Regions from separate parts of the Alteromonas sp. 4NH20-0056 genome, predicted to be linked through region 3. Evidence: predicted binding sites of a transcription regulator. Region 3 holds the regulator's gene; each other region holds the start of a gene.
The links. The regulator FNR, encoded in region 3, switches genes on or off when oxygen is low (the NO sensors DNR and NnrR bind a similar motif). The targets are predictions, from matches to a motif close to TTGATCTAGATCAA.

Region 1: the regulator FNR is predicted to act here: its motif matches at 4,499-4,512, upstream of AC27EZ_RS09925 (cytochrome ubiquinol oxidase subunit I).
Region 2: the regulator FNR is predicted to act here: its motif matches at 6,394-6,407, upstream of ccoG (cytochrome c oxidase accessory protein CcoG).

Annotation. Positions count from the first base shown of each region.
Region 1 is NZ_BAAJLS010000004.1:284,393-292,063, reverse strand. Features, by position in the region: gene AC27EZ_RS09940 (ATP-binding cassette domain-containing protein) at 1-1,384, opposite strand, end outside; gene cydX (cytochrome bd-I oxidase subunit CydX) at 1,458-1,571, opposite strand; gene cydB (cytochrome d ubiquinol oxidase subunit II) at 1,582-2,718, opposite strand; gene AC27EZ_RS09925 (cytochrome ubiquinol oxidase subunit I) at 2,715-4,295, opposite strand; gene AC27EZ_RS09920 (Tll0287-like domain-containing protein) at 4,631-5,203, opposite strand; gene AC27EZ_RS09915 (sigma-54 interaction domain-containing protein) at 5,391-6,656, shown strand; gene AC27EZ_RS09910 (hypothetical protein) at 6,755-7,165, shown strand; gene AC27EZ_RS09905 (TonB-dependent receptor) at 7,228-7,671, shown strand, end outside.
Region 2 is NZ_BAAJLS010000001.1:716,560-724,230, forward strand. Features, by position in the region: gene AC27EZ_RS03175 (class II aldolase/adducin family protein) at 1-135, shown strand, start outside; gene AC27EZ_RS03180 (mandelate racemase/muconate lactonizing enzyme family protein) at 185-1,369, shown strand; gene AC27EZ_RS03185 (amidohydrolase family protein) at 1,429-2,298, opposite strand; gene AC27EZ_RS03190 (SDR family NAD(P)-dependent oxidoreductase) at 2,307-3,056, opposite strand; gene AC27EZ_RS03195 (acyl-CoA dehydrogenase family protein) at 3,274-5,034, shown strand; gene AC27EZ_RS03200 (DUF3016 domain-containing protein) at 5,125-5,670, opposite strand; gene AC27EZ_RS03205 (hypothetical protein) at 5,765-6,130, opposite strand; gene ccoG (cytochrome c oxidase accessory protein CcoG) at 6,473-7,671, shown strand, end outside.
Region 3 is NZ_BAAJLS010000005.1:301,361-309,031, forward strand. Features, by position in the region: gene ccoP (cytochrome-c oxidase, cbb3-type subunit III) at 1-560, shown strand, start outside; gene AC27EZ_RS11770 (FixH family protein) at 679-1,158, shown strand; gene AC27EZ_RS11775 (heavy metal translocating P-type ATPase) at 1,158-3,533, shown strand; gene ccoS (cbb3-type cytochrome oxidase assembly protein CcoS) at 3,538-3,744, shown strand; gene AC27EZ_RS11785 (sulfite exporter TauE/SafE family protein) at 3,741-4,400, shown strand; gene fnr (fumarate/nitrate reduction transcriptional regulator Fnr) at 4,452-5,192, shown strand; gene uspE (universal stress protein UspE) at 5,294-6,220, shown strand; gene ttcA (tRNA 2-thiocytidine(32) synthetase TtcA) at 6,346-7,299, shown strand; gene AC27EZ_RS11805 (patatin-like phospholipase family protein) at 7,300-7,671, shown strand, end outside.

The sequences.
Region 1 (7,671 bases), on a different contig from region 3:
CATGAGGCAAGGCGGCTAACCAATCTCCAAGCTCTACGCGGTGCAATGTGTCGGTAAGTACTTTGTCACAATAGGAATCATCTAAGCACAAGTTGTCTCGCACACTAGACGGCAAAATAACAGGCGTTTGAGTAAGCCACACCGTATTACAAGGCAGCGAGTGAGAAGCCTCACGTTGTTGTGAGAGAGCTTCTAGTAATACCGTTTTACCGCTACCTGACGCTCCACTCAGCAAAATATGATCTTTGGGAGCAATGTGCATCGCCTCACCATGCAATAGGTCAGGCACATCGAACGACGCTGCGTGCCAGCCGGTAAACGCCGTCAATGCGCTTTCACTGTGCCGCGAAACAACTGAGGGTAAAGTTGGAGTCAAGGAATGCCCGGATTTTGAAAAAAGCGAAGCGAGGGCCTCTTGTGCTGATTCAGCTTGTGCTTTTTGATGATAAACCTGTCCTAATTTTTTCATTTCACTTAACAGTAACGGTACTGTTAATAACATCCATAAGCCTTCATGCAGTGAAATAGTCGGCCCAACGTTTATCTCTCCCAGTAATGTAAAGCCGATAAAGACCGCAACAAGTGCGACTGATAATGTCGCGAAGAAATCGAGAACGCTATTTGATAAAAACGCGACGCTAACCACATTCATTGTCCGCTTGTTCAAATTCTCACTGGCTTGTGACAATAACGATGTTTGCGCATCATGAGCGCGGTAGTTGGCTAACATGGGTAATGCCGTTAAACGGTCGGTGAACATTCCCCCTAGGCGTTCTAAGGCAACAAAATGCTTTTTATGAAGAGTAGCGGCGCCCTTACCCACTATAATCATAAAAAGTGGAACAACAGGAAGCGTGATAAGTAGCCCTATTCCAATCACCGCATTGATATAAAGAATAACCGTAAGCACTAACAAAGGCACAATGGCTGCAACTGTCTGCTGAACACGATATTCACATGCCCAGTCGGCGAGCGCCTGTAATTGCGTTAACCAAACTGCCTGCCAGTAAAATGTTGAGTGCTGTCTAATCAACGCATGCTGACGCGCTGCAAAAGCTTGTTGCAGGGCACGCTCTAGCGCCGTTAATAAGGTCATTTTGTAGCGTGTAGATAAGTGGTTAAAAGCACCTTGTAACGCCCAACTTATTGCTAAGCTAATTGCCAAATACACGCTTATGGATACACTTACAGCTGTCTTATTTACTATCCACTCGTGAACAATAAGCGAGAAAAAGTAGAACCCAATAATTAAAGAAAAAAGCGACAAACACTTAACCAGGGTGAACTGTAAAAGCGACATTCGCATGCCAAGCTGATGCGCCTCATCAATTTCACTCACCCATTGAGTAAGTGTTTGCCGATAAGCATTTTTTTCTTTTATCACTGCTAAGTTACCGTTGTAATCATTCAGGTTAAAAAGGTGAAGCTATTGCTTCACCTCTATTCAATAACGTGGATTATTCAGCGTCTTCGGGTCTATCCATATTTTCCGTAGACTCTAGCCACATGGCGTTAATAATGCCAAATGAACATGCGAGTAACACACCTAATATCCAAGCGAAATACCACATCATCGTCTCCTTAATAAATTGTGTGAGATTGATCTAAGTCGTCGTTTTTAATGCGGCCACGCATTACGTAGAAGCTATATGCGGTATAGCTAAGCACGATGGGTACGAAGATACAGGCAACAATAAACATCACGTTCAACGTAAGATGGCTTGAAGTGGCATCCCAAACTGTCAAACTCGCTTGCGGCATGGTGATACTTGGCATCAAGAACGGGAACATTGAAAGGCCTGCCGTTAAAATCACACCGGCAATGAACAGCGCACTAGATACGAAAGCAAGTCCCGCATTTCCTCTCTTAGAGAAATATGCACAGGCTAATCCCGCGGCAATACCTAACACTGGTGCAATTATCATAAGGGGGTATGCGTGGTAGTTATTCATCCATGCACCTGCCTCTATAGCTACCTCTTTTTTAAGTGGGTTTGATGTAGCAAGCGTATCTACCGTTGAGGTGATCACAAACCCATCTAAACCAAAGGCCACCCACACACCCGCTAATATGAATAAGGTAACACCCACTAGGCTTAACACCACAGAGACCGCCCGAGCGCGCACTGCAATAAAGCCATCGGTTTTCATCTGAAGCCATGTTGCGCCATGATTAAGCAAAATCGCTACCGACAGCAAGCCGCTCACGAGTGCAAAAGGCGTTAACAAACCAAAAAACGAGCCTGTGTAGGTTGAGCGTAGCGTACTGTCCATTTCAAATGGTACGCCTAGCAACAAGTTGCCAAATGCCACGCCAAAAATCAGTGATGGAATGATGCCACCAGCGAATAAGGCCCAGTCCCACGCTTTGCGCCACTGCGGGTTAGGCAGTTTACTGCGATAATCAAAACCAATAGGACGCATCCATAGTGCAATTAATGTCAGCGCTAACGCCAAATAGAACCCTGAAAACGCGGTGGCGTAAATAATGGGCCATGCGGCAAAAATGGCGCCACCGGCTGTAATAAACCACACCTGGTTACCATCCCAATGCGGGCCAATAGTATTTATCATTACGCGGCGTTCTTTATCGTTTTTACCAATAAGTGTAAGTAGCGCGCCCACCCCAAGGTCAAATCCGTCTGTGACGGCAAAACCAATAAGCAGCACTCCAACCAAACACCACCAGATTACACGGAGTAGTTCATAATCAATCATGCGTTTGCTCCCTTAGTCTCTAAATCAATAAGGGTAATATCTGTTTCAGGCTGCTCTGGAGCCGGCGGAACAGGGCCTTTTTTGGCGAATTTCTTCATTAAGTAAAACGCCACAATAAACATCACGGTGTAGAATGTACTGTATGCCACCAACGTTGTAACGATGTCACTGATCGCAAGGTTTGACGCTGAGGCATGTACAGGCAACACCTCGGCTATAGACCATGGCTGGCGACCGTATTCAGCCACAAACCATCCTGCTTCACTGGCAATCCATGGCAAAGGTAAGCTAAATAGCGACGCTTTAAGTAACCAACGAGGCTGGGTAATTTTATGCTTTGTGCTGTAGTAAAATGCGCAAAGGAATAACGCCAACATCAGGAACCCAGATGCCACCATTAGACGAAAACTCCAAAATAGCGGCGCAACAGGCGGAATGCTGTAATCAACGGCTTGTTGTAACGCAGTATCGCTAGGGTTGGAAACATCATCAGTAAAAGGCTCAAGAAGCATGGCATAACCAAGGCTGTCTTTATGCGCTTCAAAAGCTGCACGTTGCGCTGGTGAGGCAGTGCCATTGCGCACAGCGTCAAGTACCTCATAGGCCTTAATGCCATCAAGAATACGCACTTCGTTTTCACGTTTTAACGCTTTAATTCCCTTTACTTCTTCGGTAAGTGACCGAGTAGCAATAATGCCCATTGCCCAAGGGATTTGCAGTGCATAGTCGGTTGTCTCGGTTTCATCATTCGGAATACCGAATACTGTGAATGGAGCGGGTGCAGGATGTGTCTCATACTCGGCTTCAACAGCGGCAAGCTTAACCTTCTGCACATCGCCAAGTTCATAACCACTTTCATCGCCTAAAACAATGACTGACAACGTAGCAGCTAAACCAAAGCTTGCTGCGATAGCAAAAGAACGACGAGCAAACGCAATATGCTTGTGATTAAGTAGGTAGTAACTTGAAATGGCAAGAACAAATATGGCGCCAGTGACATACCCTGCTGACACGGTATGCACAAATTTCACCTGTGCCACTGGGTTGAACACAACCTCAGCAAAACTGGTCATTTCCATACGCATGGCTTCAAAATTAAACTCAGCGCCTACCGGATATTGCATCCAGCCATTTGCAATTAATATCCACAGCGCAGAGAAATTAGAACCAATAGCGACTAACCACGTTGCCATAAGATGCTTAACTTTGGTCATTTTGTCCCAACCAAAGAAGAACAACCCGACAAACGTTGACTCTAAAAAGAACGCCATCAGGCCTTCGATCGCAAGCGGTGCGCCAAAAATGTCGCCTACGTAATGAGAATAGTAAGACCAGTTCATACCAAACTGGAATTCCATGGTGAGGCCAGTAGCAACACCGATAGCGAAATTAATACCAAACAACTTGCCCCAAAATTGGGTCATTTGCTTGTAAATTTCTTTACCCGTCATCACATACACCGACTCCATGATGGCAAGCAAAAAGCTAAGCCCTAATGTAAGGGGCACAAATATAAAGTGGAACATTGCGGTTAACGCAAATTGCCACCGCGATAGTTCTATTAACGTATCGCTCATGGAACTTCTCCCTTCTTATCGCACAGGTATGTGCTATCAACAGTTATTAATGTGTAGTTAGCGTAAAGCTAGTAATCAGTAAGCTCATGAGCATGCTTTGTGCCAGCGTCACTACATAGAACGAAAAAGTCACGGCGACACGAGGAATGCTTCCATTTCCTTACTGTACGAGCACATTATTTCATGGCAAAAAAAGAAGAGATTTGATCTATCGCAAGGTGAGAAAATAGTTTTTGAGCCATTTATGGCAGCTGAGAGACAAAAATGGCACAGACATATTCAAAAACGAAAAGATATTTACTAAGTAACTAAGCGAAGCGCGGGAAGCTATACCCCTATTCTTTCGCACTGTATGGCGAATAGGTAAGGGTAAACGCACCACGTAAACTGCCTACGTCAAATCCTGTCGCCTGATCGTCAGGATAAGCAGCATTAATAGCCTGCTGAACGCTTGGTGATATAGCGTTGCCGTGACAAGCAGTGCATACTTGGCCGGTTTGAATCGCAGACATATACCGCATTTGGCCGGTGTTTTCATTGTACTGAATAGCCTCTAGTGGACCTTGTACGTTTGATGCTAGTGCTTGTGCAAACGCATTCAACTGCTCATGCTCCCACGCGTCGGCCGCATTATCTGAATTACGGACTTTTAGTGCCGTGCGCCCTACTTGCCACCCGTTAATGCTTAGCTCTTGTGCAATAGGCCCAGCGCTAAGACGGCAAGCATGAATGCCTTCTTCCAACCCATTGGTTTGAATCGCTTGTTTCAAGGTTGCTTTTAGCGCACCACCTAGCGCTTTTGCATGTATTCTAGCTTCATTCACTTTCTCTGATGGAACTGTTACCGCAACACTATGACCGCTTACTATTGCTGCACTGAGGCACGCGATTAACGTAAAATTTTTCATTTAATTACCTTTGAAAGTGAAGGCCAGGACGTTATTTTTCCTGCTCTTAATAAATCCCATTACCCCATTCCTTGGGCTAATCCTAACCTCTTACTAACAAGTGTTGTGCCATTATGGTAATCTCAATATTTGTATTACGTTTTTTGATAAAGGAAAGCTGGTTGTGAATATTGCTATTGTTCAAGCAATGATAGACGCGATTGACAAGCCTGCCATATTCATCAATCAAGACTATATTATCGAAGCCGTAAATACGCCTTATCGCGACACCTACCCGGTCAATATAAAGCCCGGCTTTAGCAAATGTTTCACCGTTTCACATAACAAAACTAAGCCGTGCGATCAGTGCGGTGAAACCTGTCCTATGACGCAATGCAAAGAGACAGGAAGAAGTGCAAGTACTGTACATATCCACTCTACTAATCAAGGTCAAAGTTACTGTGACATTCTTATGCGGCCGGTGCATGACAGCACCGGAGAACTCCTAGGCTACTTAGAAATATTGGACAAGCTTGCATTCGCCTCTAACAACCCGTCAGAAGGTAAGATGATTGGTGAGTCTGCAGCATTTAAGACGATGTTAAACAAGATAAATCGTGCGGCAAAGTCTGATATCGCCGTGCTTCTTCAGGGTGAAACCGGCACCGGAAAAGAGTTGGTGTCTCAAGCGCTTCATAGCAGCAGTAACAGGGCAGATAAGCCCTTTATTGTAATTGAATGTACGGGCCTCACCGATGCTTTATTCGAAAGTGAGCTTTTCGGTTATGAAAAGGGGGCATTTACGGGAGCAACAACAAATAAAAAAGGGTTGGTTGAGGCGGCCAATGGTGGAACCTTATTTTTTGACGAAATTGGCGACGTTCCCCTTTCTATGCAAGTTAAACTACTACGGCTGTTGGAAACGCAAACCTACCGGCCCGTAGGAAGCGTACATATTAAGCAAGCAAACTTCAGGTTAGTATGTGCAAGCCACAAAGACCTAAAAGCCATGGTAGCAACCGGCGCTTTTCGACAAGACCTCTACTACCGAATTGCGGGTTTCCCCATATTTCTGCCTCCTCTACGAGAGCGTCAGGACGATATCATTCTGCTGTGTGAGCATATTTTATCTAGCTTTTCTGACAAGAAACGACTTCACAAAAATGCCAAGCAAGCCCTTATGCAATATCCCTTTCCGGGCAATGTGCGAGAGCTGAAAAACGTTGTAGAACAAGCATCACTGCTTGCAGATGAAAACACGATTTTTGAAAGCGATTTACCCGACAGCGTTTTTGAAAAAAAAGACGATGAGGCGTTAGAAGGCATTGTTCCACTTGAGGTGGTTGAGGCAAATTATTTAGCTAATATTGTTCAAGGTTACACTGGCTCGATAGCCGACCTAGCCGAGTCTTTGAATGTCAGCAAGCGTACTTTATATCGAAAGTTGCAAGCATTAGGTCTTAAGCTTCCATAATAAGAATATTACGCTGGCATTAAAATAATTTTCGCTTTTTGTAGCCACCAACACTTTATTTTGAGTAGTATAAAAAGACATTGGTTTATGAGGTTTATATGCGCCTTTCATCTTTCATTAGTTTTTTGGTGTGCTTTACGCTGCTGTTGCAAAATGCAATGGCGTTAGGGCTTGCATCATATTCAATGGAAAAGGCCCATGCTTTCGCTGGCAATGACGTAGAGCTCATTTGTACTGGCAAAACCATGCGTTACATCTCGTTGAGTCAAACCGATGCACTTGGCGAGTTCGTATTCATTAACCCCGACGTGCTAGACGCGCCTGCTGAGCATGTTGATTGTACAAACAGCGTACTTGCCGACGTACCCCAAACCGATGATGTCTATGTATCATCGATAACGACATTACCCCTTGTACGTTACCGTGCGCTTGTTCAGCGTATTGCCCAACGCCCTTACACACTGTTTCCCTTCACGGTATCGCTAGGTAGAGCACCTCCTCACGCATAACAACCCTTCGCTTTCGATACTGACGCGTTGTCAGTCAATGTATTTTACATGTTGGATTTGTTATGAAAAAAACTGCTATCGCGCTGGCCGTTGTTGCCGCCAGTCATTCGCTTCATGTTGACGCAAGTAGCGCGTCGACCACCGAAATTATTACCGTCATTGGCGCACCGGTTACGTTAACCGAACATGAATCTGTCAATGCCTCGACAAATACTGAGGCTGACTTTGGCGACCAATTAGATAATCTAGCGGGTGTCTCAATTACGCGTAATGGCCCGGTGACGGGGCTGGTTCAATACCGAGGGTTATACGGCGACCGTGTGGGTATTAGCGTTGACGGTGTTAACATTACTGGAGCGGGACCAAATGGAATGGATTCTCCACTTTCCCATGTCCTGCCGGAGGTAGGCCTTACCGCCACACTCTATCGAGGGATTGTACCGGTGAGTGCTGGTGTACAAACGCTAGGTGGGCAGTTACGTATTCAGTCTGATGCCGTTTCACTG
Region 2 (7,671 bases), on a different contig from region 3:
TCAATACCTCAACCGATTATTGACGGTATTTATGAACAAGCGAAGGTAGTCCATAGCGGTGAAACGGGCGGGCAAAAGGCGTGGCCTGCCATGCTGCGTAAAGCCTATAAACTCGACCCACATTTTTGTGAATAAGATGACCCGTGTTGCTACAGTCACATAATAACCAATTGAGAAAGCTCTTATGAAAGTAACCAAAGTTGAAATATTTGATATTGAATGCCCGAAGCGTCCTCAATGGAACCCGGTATTTGTGCGTGTTTATACCGATGAAGGTATCACGGGTGTTGGCGAAGCTGGTCTTGCCTATGACTGGGGCCACAGCGCCGCGGCCCATATGATTAAAGAAATTGCCGAAGCTATGCTTATTGGTTTTAACCCTTTTCACACTGAGTTATTGTGGTCACGTATGCTACGTGAAGGGTTTTGGGGATTAGGCGGTGGTCCGGTAATTTATGCCGCAATGAGCGCTATCGATACTGCCCTGTGGGATATCAAAGGAAAAGCCCTTGGTTTACCCGTTTATGAACTGTTAGGTGGGAAAACCAATGGCAAGTTACGTAGCTATGCTAGCCAACTTCAATTCGATTGGGACACTGAAGTCACCAAGCTTAACGACCCGGCGGATTATGCCAGAGCCACCGAGAAAGCATTAAAAGACGGCTATGATGCAGTAAAAGTCGACCCCATTGTTTATGACAAAGACGGCAATACTCACTTTGACAGAACGAAACTGTTCTCAAAACCAGAACTCAAATTATTTAAAGCGCGCTTGCAAGCGATTAGAGACACCATGGGTGATGACGGTGACATTATTTTTGAATGTCATAGTTTGCTTGGTGCCTCTACTGCCATTCAGCTTGGCAGTATTGTAGAAGAAATTGGATGCTTGTATTACGAAGAGCCCGTTAACTATTTAAATTCAAAGCTTCACGATAAAGTGGCAAAAAACGTAAATGTTCCAATCGCTGGAGGAGAGCGCCTGTACCATCGTTGGGATGTTCGCCCTTATTTAGAGGACCAGTCCATAGACGTTTTACAACCTGATGTAGGGTTATGCGGTGGCTTTACCGAAGCGAAAAAGGTCTGTGACTACGCCGATATTTACGACGTGCGCATTCAAGCTCATGTCTGTGGAGGCCCAGTTGCTACTGCCGCGAGCTTACATTTAGAAACGGCTATTCCCAATTTCTTAATTCACGAGCATCACACCTACGCAATTAAAGAGTGGAACCGTGAATTGTGCCTTCAAGATCCGCAGCCGGTTAATGGTTTCATTGAAGCGCCAGATACGCCTGGATTGGGTATAGACCTTAATGATGAAGTGGTTTACCGCTCACCGCACATGACAATTACTGAACTGAAATAGCGTTAACGGTAAATCAAAAGGCCGCGTACATACGCGGCCTTTTTGGTATCGCCACTACTTTATTCTATGTGATACCAGCGTAACGCATTGTGTGAGAACACCCTTTGTTGGCTATCGAGGGTCATGCCTTCAACAAGGGTTTCATAGAATCGCCACACATCCTGGTAGCTCATGCGCCATTGGCAAAGCGGAAAGTTACTTGCGAACATAAGCTTATTGTCGGCCACATGTTCAAGCATGTCATAGATAACACGGGACACCGCTTCACGCTGCCATCTTCTATCTCGCATTTCCCAACCTGACATCTTTATCGCCACACGCTCATGCAAGCCAAGCAATTGTATATGCTGCCGCCAACGCTGGAAACGCAAGGTATCGACTTTGCCACCAGAAAGTGGTGGTTCTCCAGCATGATTAATTACCACGCGTAGTGTAGGCGCATAGTCCAATACATTTAGTAGTGCCTTGACCGCCCTGCCATCGCTCACGTCAAACTGCGCATCAAAAGACAACTGCCTGTTCGCCATGGCATTTAGCGTATGTTTTGCTTTGGGGTGGGTTAATATTTCTTCGGCTTGTTCATCAAGGATATGACGAAGCCCTACCACAGAAGTAAGGTGATGCAAGGTATCTACGTGGCTTAACGCATCATTGGATAATAAGTCGATTGCCGCGACCGCTTTAAATGGCAGCGCGCAATGTGCGTTGAGGTAATGTATTTCGCGCCACGGCCTCGCATTGTCAAATCCTGCCTCAATATGCACAAAACCGCCCAACTGATGGCGACCCGCGCGACGTAAATCTATCTCACTAACAGGCACTGCGATTGCGTCTTTATCTTTCCAAAAAGGAGGATTGGCGCTTTTTAACCAATCGTAATGCCCTTGCGACAACGCAAAAAAATGGATGTGAGGGTCAATAAACGTCATAGGGCCACCTACTGTGCCGTGTAACCGCCATCTACGGCGTACAAGCTCCCTGTGATAAAACTGCTTTTATCATTGCACAAAAAGTAGGTAAGCTCTGCGACATCCTCAGGTTGACCTAAGCGCCCGATAGGCTGTGCGGCAGCTTCCTCGGCGACGACATCTTTCTTATCGACTCCGGCTTTAGCAACGTAGTTGTCTATTGCGTTATGAAAAAGCGGGGTCTCTATCGTGCCGGGGCACACGGCATTTGCCCGAATATTATAGGGGGCATAGTCTAACGCTGTGGTCTTTGCTATTGACCCTAGCGCAGATTTAGTCAACGCGTAGGCGAAAGAGTGTCGCTTCCCAATAAAAGACTGATCAGAGCCCATGACAACAATGGCACCTCCTTGCTGCGTTTTCATTGTCGGCAACGTCGCTTTTATTGCGGCATAAGCGCCTTTAACATTGAGGCTAAATATCGCATCTAACAACGCTTCATCAGTCTCTTCGATAGTGGCTGAAACATGCTTACCCGCATTGCAAACAAGTGCATCTACCCTGCCATACGTAGCAACAACATCGTCGATAGCCGCCGTAACATCAGAAACACGACTCACGTCGCAGGCCTTCCACTCACAACGCATTGGTGTGGCTTCAAAATCTCGTAAATCGAGATTCACCACATGATAGCCTTCCCGTGAAAACGTCTGACAAACGGCTAAACCAATGCCTAAGCTTCCCCCGGTCACGATACAAACAGGTGTGTTTTTTTCCACGTTTTCACCTTCATCAAATGCGCGCTGACATTGTGCTTTGTCGCAAGCAATTCAAAATAATGGCAATAGGATGCCAGTGAACCGACGAAAAGCAAAATACTGTTGGTATTATCACCTATATTTATTATTAAGTTTCCGTTAACGGGCTACTCTGAACATGCTTTTTAAGGCTATAATACGGAAAAATTAAAACACCCGTTTGAAAAAGGAGTCATCCATGCCTTTACATTATGCCCCTACCGCTGACTTTCAGTTTTTACTAAAAGAGTGGCTTGGACTTGATGCTCACTATGAAAAGCTAGGTATTAGCGACTTCGACAGTGATTTAGCTAACGAAATTATTGCACAAGGTGCAAGGTTTGCGCTTGATGTTGTTGCCCCTTTAAACCGCGAAGGCGATGAAGAAGGGTGTAAACTTGAGAATGGAAAAGTTACTACGCCAAAAGGGTTTGCTGACGCCTATCAAGAGTACGTTGCCAACGGCTGGAATGCGATGCTAGGTACCGCAGAGTACGATGGACAAGACTTGCCTTATACCATGGCGGTGCCAGTTCATGAAATGCTGAACGCAGCTAACCTTAGCTGGCGTTTAACGACCATGCTGACCGAGAGCGCGACATTAGCCGTTACCAAACACGCGAGTAAAGCACTGAAAGATAAATATCTTGCAAAGCTAATTAGCGGCGAATGGACAGGTACCATGAACCTGACTGAACCTCATGCGGGTACAGATCTTAGCTTACTTAATACAAAAGCCGAGCCGCAGGCTGACGGCAGCTATAAAGTAACCGGTAATAAAATCTTTATCACCGCTGGCGATCAAGACTGGAGCAGCAATGTTATCCACCTTGTGCTTGCACGCTTGCCTGATGCGCCAAAAGGCGTGAAAGGCATTAGCTTGTTCCTTGTACCTAAACTGCTGCTTGATGACAGCAACGAACCAGGCGAAGCAAATAGCCTGTCAGTAGGTAGTATCGAACACAAGATGGGAATAAAGGCGAGCCCGACCTGTGTCATGAACTTCGATGGTGCAACTGGATGGCTTGTGGGTGAAGAGAACCAAGGCTTGGCATGCATGTTTACTATGATGAACGACGCACGCTTCCAAGTTGGCCTTCAAGGTCTAGGGGCTGCTGAAGCGTCGTATCAAGGTGCACTTACCTACGCCCGTGAGCGTGTTCAATCTCGCGCGCCACAAGGTATACAAAACCCTGACGGAAAAGCCGATCCGATTGTGTTTCAACCTGATGTTGCCCGCATGTTGCTCACGCAGAAGTCTCAAATTGAAGGCTCTCGTGCATTGTCGCTTCTGTATGCTAAGTACATGGATATCGAAAAGCTCGGCACACAAGAAGAACAAGAGCACGCGGAAAAAGTGCTTCAATTCTTAACACCAATTTGTAAAGCCTACATGACCGATATGGGTCTTGAAACGACCAGTTTAGGCGTACAAGTGCTTGGTGGTCATGGCTTCATTCGTGAATGGGGTATGGAGCAGCTTATGCGTGACGTTCGTATCGCGATGCTTTACGAAGGAACCAATGGTATTCAAGCGCTTGATTTGATTGGTCGTAAACTGACTCGTGACGGCGGCCAGATGATGGAAGCAACGTATCAGGCGTTCATCGAATTGGTTAACGACATCAACGATGCTGACGCAAAACAAGCGGCACAAACAGTATTAGATGAATGGCATACCTCTTCTAAAGCATGTCTAGGCATGGACGGAACCACGGCTGCATCGGCAGCGAATGATTTCCTTGCCTACAGCGCCTATTCACTTCTAGGTGTGCTGTGGTATAGCATGGCGGACAAAGCCGAATCAGGAGATAATGCGGTATTAGCGTCGTCTAAGAAGAAAACGAGAGACTTCTTCATTGAGCGTATTATGCCTCGTCGTGACGCACATAAAGCAGCGTACACCGCGGGCCCTGACAGTACGCTTGCCGTTTCAGGCAGTGAATTTGACTACTTGTAAATAATAGCTAGAGCAGTAAAAACGCCGCGATGATAAATTATCATCGCGGCGTTTTTTTATGGCTGCATGTCAACCTACGCATTAACCGTATTAGCTATTAGGCTTCATAACATGTTCGGCGAAGGTATCATTAAACCAGGCATCTAACATCGCTTTTTCATAGGCTAAATTTTCGTTGGCTCGCCTACGTGTATGACTCTCTAGAAACGCCATATCTTTTAGTTTAACGTCATCTTCCTTTAGTACTTTGCTATTTTCGCCATTCAACGAATAGGTAAAGTTCATGCGGGGAATATCAACCCGTTGGATTAATCTTACGTCGTTACCTACGTTATTCCCCATACCGACAAACTGCGCTGGCCACACTTGCCCTGCCAGATCGAGGTTAGTTACTGTCATAGACAACACATAGTGTTCAGGCAATGATGACGCTAATTCATTAATATGCGCCTCTAACTCATTCAACGTCCGCTCACGAAAGCGCTTACGCGACTCATTAGAGGGCCTAACGTCGGTAAACGATTCTGGCTTTTCCCACGTAATCTTGACTTCTGCTGCAGATGTTCCGGACACATAAGTTCCAAGGAGAAGCAGCACAGCACTGCATGTTACTGTGCCCTTTTTTGACAATGACATAATGTTCCTCACTCTTTTCGCTGCGCGCACCACGCACACGGTGAACAATAGACGCTAGCCTATGATTAACGTGATGCTATCAAATCATCACATATCAATCAGTACGTCCTAACAAGGGAGATTGTTTAATAATAAGACAAAGCTGCGCTCTGCTGGTTCCCGTAAAGTTGGGATTAATGTCATTGCCATCGCAGTATTTCGTATTGAATCGTTTCAACGTACTTTTATTTTCCGTGATCGCCGACAAATAACTGTCCTGATAGGGTCTTAGTGGAGGAAGACGCTGCTTTACCGTCTCTCGCAGGGCCTCTAACTCGTTCTGTTCGGGCATTTCTGCAAGTGTCACGAACCACCCTGACACGACGCGTTGCGCATCAGAAAAAAGATATTGAACAAATGACGAACGCAAAACGATAATTAGCACCACGATTTCTGCGAATACAATAAAAGCCCGTAACATTTCCTTCCTTTACAAAACAAGACTGGTCGACGTTAAAGCATACTGCATTATCATTTATTAGATAATAACAATAACTATACCATGGTATCGAAAGCGTCAATTATCTTAACAATCACGTATAATTATAGACCCATTCACGCCTATTTCGTTCATTTTCACAGGCACGCTTGCCTCCCTATTCCTACACCAACTATTAAAAAACTTAATTTCTGAACTTTCAGTATTGACTGAAAGCCAAATAATTTAGATCATGCTTAACATTCTTGATCTAAATTAAACATGCGCATGTGCGTACTGTTATACTGCGCAGTAACAGCAGTTGTAGGTAGCTAAGGTAGTACTATGAATGAACAAATACCGGTAAAAAATGTCACGCCGGTTAAGGTCCATAAGCCAAAGCGCGAAGGGAAGCGACAAAGCGCAAGAAGTCGAATTTATGTGCGCGCTGTTAAAGGGCCTCTCGAGTCTTTTCGTCGTTTCTTCGGGCTCATTTTTCTTGGGTTGTTTGCTGCTATTCCGTGGATTCAATATAACGGGCAACAAGCGGTATTATTGGACATTATTGAACAGCGCTTTACTATTTTTGGCCTTACCTTATGGCCTCAAGACTTAACGCTCCTTGCCTATATTTTTATTGTTTCGGCCTTCGCGCTGTTTTTTGTCACCACATTCGCCGGCCGAGTATGGTGCGGTTTTATGTGCCCGCAAACCACTTGGGTTTATATCTATACGTGGTTTGAGGAAAAGATAGAAGGGCCAAGAAATAAGCGTATAAAGCTTGATGACCGCCCAATGGATGCCGATAAGTTTATAAGAAAAACGCTTAAACAAACGGCTTGGGTAAGTGTTGCTTTACTTACTGCATTAACATTTGTCGGCTATTTTACGCCCATTGGTACGCTTTTCATCGACTTCTTTACGTTTAATACCAGTTTCGCCGCAGGCTTCTCCGTTATCTTTTTCGCAGTTTGTACCTATGGAAATGCAGGGTATATGCGCGAAATTATGTGTACGCATATTTGCCCATATGCACGCTTCCAATCGGCTATGTTTGATAAAGACACTTTTACCGTGTCGTACAACGCAACACGTGGGGAAGCTCGGGGGCCTCGCCCAAGAAAGCTTAGTCACGAGCAAGTGAAAGAAAAAGGTTTGGGCGACTGTATTGACTGTAATTTATGCGTTCAAGTATGCCCAACAGGTATCGATATTAGAAATGGCTTGCAGTACGAATGCATCAACTGTGGGGCCTGCGTCGATGCATGTAATGGGGTCATGGAAAAGATGGACTACCCTAAGGGGCTGATTAGCTTTACGTCTGAAGAAGAGCTTTCAGGCGGCAAAACCCATATCATTCGCCCCAAATTAATCGGTTACTTTATTGTATTAGTGATTATGACGGGCCTGCTCGTGGCTAATATTTTATTTAGAAGCACGCTTGAAGTAGACATAATACGCGATCGTAATTCTCTTTATCGCGAGACAAACGAAGGCTTGATTGAAAATGTCTACACGATAAAAGTACTCAATAAATCTCAGCA
Region 3 (7,671 bases):
TTGAAGCGTATGCGATGGTACCCGTTGAAGAGTTAGCCAAAGACCCGGAAGCGAATAAAGTGGGACAACGTTTGTTCCTACAAAATTGCTCTCAGTGTCACGGTTCTGATGCACGTGGTCAAAATGGCGGCTTCCCTAACCTTACTGACAACGATTGGTTGTACGGTGGTTCAGGTGCCAAGATTGTTGAAACCTTAACGTTAGGTCGTAAAGCAGCAATGCCAGCTTGGTTAGATGCGATGGGCGAAGACGGAATCGATGAAGTCGTTAACTATGCGTTGAGCCTAAGCGGAAGAGATGTCGATCCTCAGAAAGCTGAGGCCGGTAAAGCACGCTTCGCGGCATGCGCAGCATGTCACGGCATGGACGGGAAAGGAAACCAAATGCTTGGTGCACCGAACCTTACCGACAACATCTGGTTATACGGCGGAAGCCACCGCGCAGTAACAGAAACGCTTACATACGGTCGTAATGGTGTAATGCCGTCATTCAAGAAAACGTTGGGTGATGATAAAATACACGTAGTTGCAGCCTATGTTTACAGCCTTTCAAATGATTAATGATTTAATTCATTAAATATCACAAAAAGCCTCGTTACCACGGGGCTTTTTTTATGAGAAAATAAACACGTAGACACTTTACCTGTCTCCTCTTCTTTTTAGCGAATATGAGTAGTTCATGAATACACCTTGGTATAAACAGTTTTGGCCGTGGTTTCTTATTGCGGTACCGGTTATCACACTTATTATGGGCGGCGTACTTCTTCATTTAGCCGTGTCTACAGAAGACAGCCTTGTTGTCGACGATTATTACAAAGAAGGAAAAGCGATAAATGCTAACCTTGATAAGGTTGCTGCTGCCAAAAAGAAAAATATCACGACCGACCTTATGATAGATAAAGGCAGCATTACGCTAACCTTTCACTCTGGTATCCCGCAAGACGGTAATGCCGTAAAGCTGGCCTTTTACCATGTCACACTTGAAGATCGAGATGTGGATGTATTGCTGACACGTGATGCGAGTGGCAAATACCGTGGTTTTATTGAAGAAGATTTGAGCGGTAAATGGCGTATATCGCTAACGCCTATCGACGAAAGCTGGAAAATCCAAAATATTGTCCAGCTTCCCTACTCTGGTGTGTTCACATTTAATCCGTAATGACTGAAACCACATGTTATCACTGCGGTCTTCCGAACGACCGCACCCACCATTACGAAACGGTCATTCTCGGTCAAGTAAGAAGCCTATGCTGTCCCGGTTGCCAAGCTGTTTCGCAAGCGATCGTGGATAACGGCCTTGAGGATTATTACCAGTTTCGTACCGAGCCTGCAAAAAAATCCGATGATGCTATTCTGTCGCAGCTCGATACCTTAGCCGTTTTTGATGAACCTGCGTTACAGGAAGAGTTTGTTTTTGATGAGGGGAAACATAAGCAAATTCAGTTAACGTTAGAGGGTATTACGTGCGCCGCGTGCGGGTGGTTGATAGAAAAACAACTCAGTAAAGTGGTGGGTATAAAACAGGTAGCGGTTAATGTGCAGGAGCGTAGAGCACTTGTCACGTGGTCCCCCGACGATATAAAGCTAAGTCAGATTTTAGCGTCTTTGAAGCGTATTGGATATAACGGGTCTCCGTTTCAATATGACGAACACGAAGCCAGCTATAAACGCGAACAAAAAACCTTTCTGAAGAAACTAGGCCTCGCCGGATTGATGACGATGCAGGTCATGATGCTTATGGCCGGTTTGTACTTTGACTGGTTCGGTGCCATTGAGCATGAAACCAAGCAATATTTTTATTGGATTGCGCTCACACTAACCACGCCTGTTGTGTTGTATTCCGGCAGCACCTTTTATTTAGGTGCGGTAAAAGCGATAAGCGCTCGAACCGTCAATATGGACGTACCCGTTACCATTGCTATTTTCGGTACATATTTCGCTGGGCTGCGTTCTACGATCCTTGAGCAAGGTGAAGTGTATTTTGAATCGATATGCATGTTTATCTTTCTCTTGCTGCTTAGTCGTTTCCTAGAGCACAGGAGCCGGCACCGTGCCTCTCAAATTTCTGCAAATATGACACAATACATTCCAGTGTCGGCAACACAGCTTAGTGCTGATGGAAAGGTCCATCAATGCTTAGCGAAACAGCTCTCAGTTGGCGATATCGTGCTAATAAAGGCGGGGGAAACCATACCCATTGATGGTACGGTGATTGAAGGAAACGCATCGGTTGACGAGTCTATGTTGACTGGCGAATTTGAGCCCATTCATAAATTTACAGATAGCCACGTCTATGGCGGTACGATCAACCAAGACGGTGTATTGACCGTACGGGTAACTCAAACCCTTAAACATGCGCTGGTCAATCAAATTGTTCGCCTGCAAGCAAGTGCTATGGCATCAAAGCCAAAGGCCGCACAACTGGCTGACAATTTCTCTCGTTATTTCGTTGCAGCAGTATTATTAATTTCACTTACCACCTATGGCTATTGGTATGCCGTTGGCAGCGACCAAGCATTTTGGATTACTATTTCTGTGCTTGTTGCAACCTGCCCTTGCGCCCTTGGCTTAGCAACGCCATCTGCCCTAACTTGTGCAATGGCAAAACTCAACAAGCAAGGGGTATTGTTAAAACGTGCAGATGCGCTAGAGCAGCTTACCTACATTAATACAATTTGCTTAGATAAGACCGGTACATTAACCGAAGGTAAATTTACTATAAGCAAACGCTGGATAGCGACAGGGGTTGATGAAACCGAAGTAATTAAGCTTGCTACTGCGCTAGAGTCTCGCTCTGAGCACCCTATCGCTAAGGCGTTTGACGGTGAAGTTGCGTTTTCAGTAGAGGCATTCGCCGTCTCACCGGGTAATGGTATTACTGGGCGCATCAACAATACCGAGTTTACTATGGGAACGGCGTCGTTCTGCGGCTTCCCCGCCCTCGATCATATCCCTTTTAATGCCAATGTATTTTTGTGCGCGGGCGATACATTAATTGCCGCCTTCCTCGTTAGCGACTCACTGCGAAAAGACGCAGCTGACACGCTCAATTTACTTAAAAAGAATGACCTCATCGTATTAAGTGGTGATACCCAAAGTAACGTAGACGCATTAACTGCAAACCTGCCGGTGTCTATCGCCCAAGGCGGACTTTCACCAGCGGGAAAATACGAACGTGTTAAACAGCTTCAAGCTGATGGACGACGCGTGCTGATGATGGGCGATGGAATTAACGACGCGCCCGTACTGGCCAGTGCAGATGTTGCCGTAGCGGTTGGAAACGCGACCGATGTTGCCAGAACCGCTGCGGACGTTATTTTGCTGGGTGATAGCTTATTGTCAGTTCCTTTGCTAATGGATGTTGCCCAGCGTGTTAAAGTTAAAATACGTCAAAATATTGCGTGGTCCATTGGCTATAACCTAATTATTCTTCCGTTCGCGGTTTCTGGCTTATTGTCGCCGTGGATGGCGGTGGTCGGCATGTCGCTAAGCAGTATAATTGTTGTGACTAATTCAACCCGTTTATTGAGATAACAGCATGAGCATTATTTATGTACTAATTCCGGTTGCCATCATCATCGTTGCACTGGCCATTGTTATCTTTTTTTGGGCGGTAAAATCAAATCAATTTGAAGACTTAGACCGACAAGGCTACAGTATTCTGTTTGACGATGACCTTCCACCTGAAGAAAAGAAGTTGGCTGAACAACGGAAAAAAATTCAACAAGATAGCGAGCAACAATGACAGATTTTAATCTCCTTTCTGCGTTCCTTATCGGTCTCGCTGGAGGTGTTCATTGCGTCGGGATGTGCGGCGGCATTGTTGTTGCACTTCGTATGGGAAGTCCTTCACACGCTTCGCCACTGCCGTTTACGCTTATGTACAATACGGGCCGAATTATAAGTTATACCATCGCTGGCGCGTTAACCGGCGCAATTGGTAGTATGTTAACCCGCTCATTTCCCCACGCACCAACCATACTTTCGGTACTCAGTGGCGTCATGCTCATTATGTTAGCGTTGTATTTAGGCAATTGGTACAAAGGTCTTACTGCGCTAGAGTCGATAGGACAAGGTATATTCAAACGCATTCAACCTTATTCTAAACGCTTTATTCCTTTTGCTACACCACTACACGCCCTTCCCTACGGATTCATCTGGGGTTGGCTGCCATGTGGGTTGGTTTATTCAACACTTACATGGTCTCTCGCATCATCCGGCCCTCTCGATGGCGCGCTGATTATGTTGTTTTTTGGGCTTGGAACCTTACCAACACTGATTGCTGCGAGTTATAGTGTTGATTATCTGGTACGTGGGTTTAAACACGCCGTAACACGCCAACTTATTGCGTGTGTGTTATTGATGTATGCGATTTTATTAATTTATCGAGCAATCTTTTAACGAAAGTAGTAACATCACAAAAAAAGATGAATGTAATATTCGGAGCAAACTATGAGCCAAGGAAGCCAATTTTCAATACATTGTCAAAATTGTAGCTTTAGTCATTTATGTTTACCGGTTGCGTTAAACAAAACAGAGATTGAGTCTCTCGATGATATTATCGAACGTAAAAAGCCGCTACATAAAGGCGATGCGCTGATAAATTCTGGTGACAAGTTTGTTTCATTATTTGCTGTTAGAACGGGCTCCTTTAAATCTTTTGTCACAAATCAAGATGGCGAAGAACAGGTCATTGGTTTTCATTTCCCTGGTGACATCATTGGTTTTGATGCACTTAGAGAAAACCGCCACCCCAGCTACACCCAAGCGTTAGAAACCGCAATGGTGTGCGAGCTTCCTTATGAGACACTTGATGAAATGTCGATGCAATTTCCTAAATTACGTCAACAGATCATGAGTTTTATGAGTGCTGAAATTAAGCAAGACCATGACATGATAATGTTGTTGAACAAACGCACTGCCGAAGAGCGCTTACTTTACTTCATTAATCATTTGTCGCAGCGTTTTGAAGAACGCGGTTTCTCTCATAGAGAGTTTCACCTCACTATGACAAGAAACGAGATAGGTAACTATCTAGGCCTCACCATAGAAACCATTAGCCGTTTACTCAGCCGTTTTCAAAAAGAAGGGTTAATTAAAGTCGATGGTAGACTTATCAGCATTCTCGACTTCGATTCAATCAATAGCCGCTTAAGTGTGTTGAGCGGCCCAAGTATCGTGTGCAACGGATAATGAGAATTAAACGTCCCTTGATCTGAAACAAGTAACATTTTAAGAAATACCTATTACACTTAAATCATAGTAATGTTCCAACTGCTCTAGTGGGAGAATTTATGATTGAGTACAAGCACATACTAGCCGTTATCGACTTAGAACGTGAAGATCACCCCGCCCTCCAGCGTGCTTTAGAACTTTCAGAAAAAACCGGGGCAACAGTAACTGCCTTGCTCGTGGTTTACGACCTGTCGTATGACATGACAACGATGCTTAGCCCCGAAGAACGCGAGGCCATGCGCGATGCTGTCACTGCAGATCACGCCAAATGGTTTTCCGATAGCCTTAAGAATCTCAATATCGCTAATGTTGATATCGTGGTTGAATGGTGTAACCGTTCGTACGAATCCATTATTCATTACACTATCGACAACAACATCGATTTAGTGGTGAAAGCTACTAAGAAACATGACGATCTCGTCTCTGTTATATTCACTCCTACTGATTGGCACCTCTTAAGAAAAAGCCCGTGCCCGGTATTACTTGTCAAAGATCACGATTGGCCGGAGGATGGTGAAATAATCGCGGCCATTAATGTTGGGACCGAAGATGAAGAACACGCGCAATTAAATGAAAAGATCACCGTCATCGCTGGTGATTACGCGAGATTATTGAGCGGTAACGTTAACTTAGTGAATAGCTTTCCGTCCACGCCGCTTAACATTGCAATAGAAGTCCCCGAGTTTGACCCCGAACAGTACTACGATGCAGTTAAAAACCATCATCAGGAGGAAATGATAAAACATGCCACTAAATACGGCATTCATGAATCCCGTTGTTTTGTGAAAGAAGGGGTGCCAGAAAAAGTCATACCGCAGCTGGCAAAAGAGAAAGACGCTGAACTTGTGATCATCGGTACGGTTGGAAGAACGGGTTTCTCAGCCGCTTTGATTGGCAATACGGCAGAGCATGTTATCGACAAACTGCAGTGCGACGTACTCGCCGTTAAACCGGAAGGGTTTGTTAGCCCTCTCGCGAAGGGGTAATATGGGTTGAATAACAGCGCCGTTGTAACAACATCATATTATGCCCCTCGTTAATTTCTTCACGCTTTGTTGTAGCTATAATTGCTGTATAATGTGGCGTTTTGAATTAAGCAGTTTTAACCACTATGAATCTAAGCGCAGAACGTGCGGGGCTTGCCACAACGCCTTCGGCAAAGAGCAAACAAAAATACAGTTTCAATAAACTCCAAAAGCGTCTTCGCCGCAATGTAGGCAAGGCCGTTAGCGATTTTGGAATGATTGAGAATAACGATAAAGTAATGGTGTGCCTGTCAGGGGGAAAAGACAGCTACACCATGCTCGATATCCTTATGTATTTAAAGAAAATTGCGCCTATTCATTTTGATATTATTGCGGTTAACCTCGATCAGAAACAGCCAGGCTTTCCCGAACATATTCTTCCTGAGTATTTAGACACCATTGGTGTTGAATACAAGATAGTCGAAGAAGATACTTATTCTATCGTTAAAGACAAAATTCCTGAGGGAAAAACAACCTGCTCACTGTGTTCGAGACTGCGTCGCGGTATCTTATACCGCACTGCAAAAGAACTTGGTGCAACTAAAATCGCGCTCGGTCATCACCGAGACGACATGTTGGAAACGTTCTTTTTGAATATGTTTCATGGTGGTAAATTGAAATCAATGCCACCTAAATTGGTTAGTGACAACGGTGAGCATATTGTTATTCGCCCCCTCGCTTACTGTACTGAAAATGACATTGCAAAATATTCCCAAATAGCGGAATTCCCTATTATTCCGTGCAACCTGTGCGGCTCACAAGAAAATTTGCAGCGTCAAAATATCAAAAACATGTTACAAGATTGGAATAAACGTTTTCCTGGTCGAATAGAGTCGATGTTTACCGCCCTCCAAAATGTTGCACCATCTCACTTGGTGGATAAAAACTTACATGATTTTTCCGCAATAACAACACAAAACGGCCCGGTAGAAGATGGCGATATTGGCTTTGACGCTCCCTCTTTTAACCACACGCCAGTCGACGACAGCGATGTTGATAGCGACAGTATTCAAGTAGTAAATATAATGGAACCTAAATAAATGAAAATAGGCCTCGCACTTGGTGCTGGAGCAGCACGGGGATGGACACACATTGGTATTATTCAAGCATTAGAAAAGCTTGGGATTAAGATAGACGTTGTTGCTGGCTGTTCTATTGGTGCTTATGTAGGCGCGGCTTATGCAAGCGGCAAGCTTGAAGGGTTGAAAGAATGGTCTTGTTCGCTGTCAGAGTGGCAAGTGTTAGCGCTGATGGGCGTAGGTCTTCGAAGAGGTGGTCTTGCGAGTGGTCAAAAAGTATTTGATAAACTGGCAAACGAGTTCTGTGCTCCGACCTATGAAGAAATGGAAAAGCCTTTCGCGTCGGTGGCTACCGATCTCTATACTGGTCGTGAAGTCATCTTTAATGCTGGT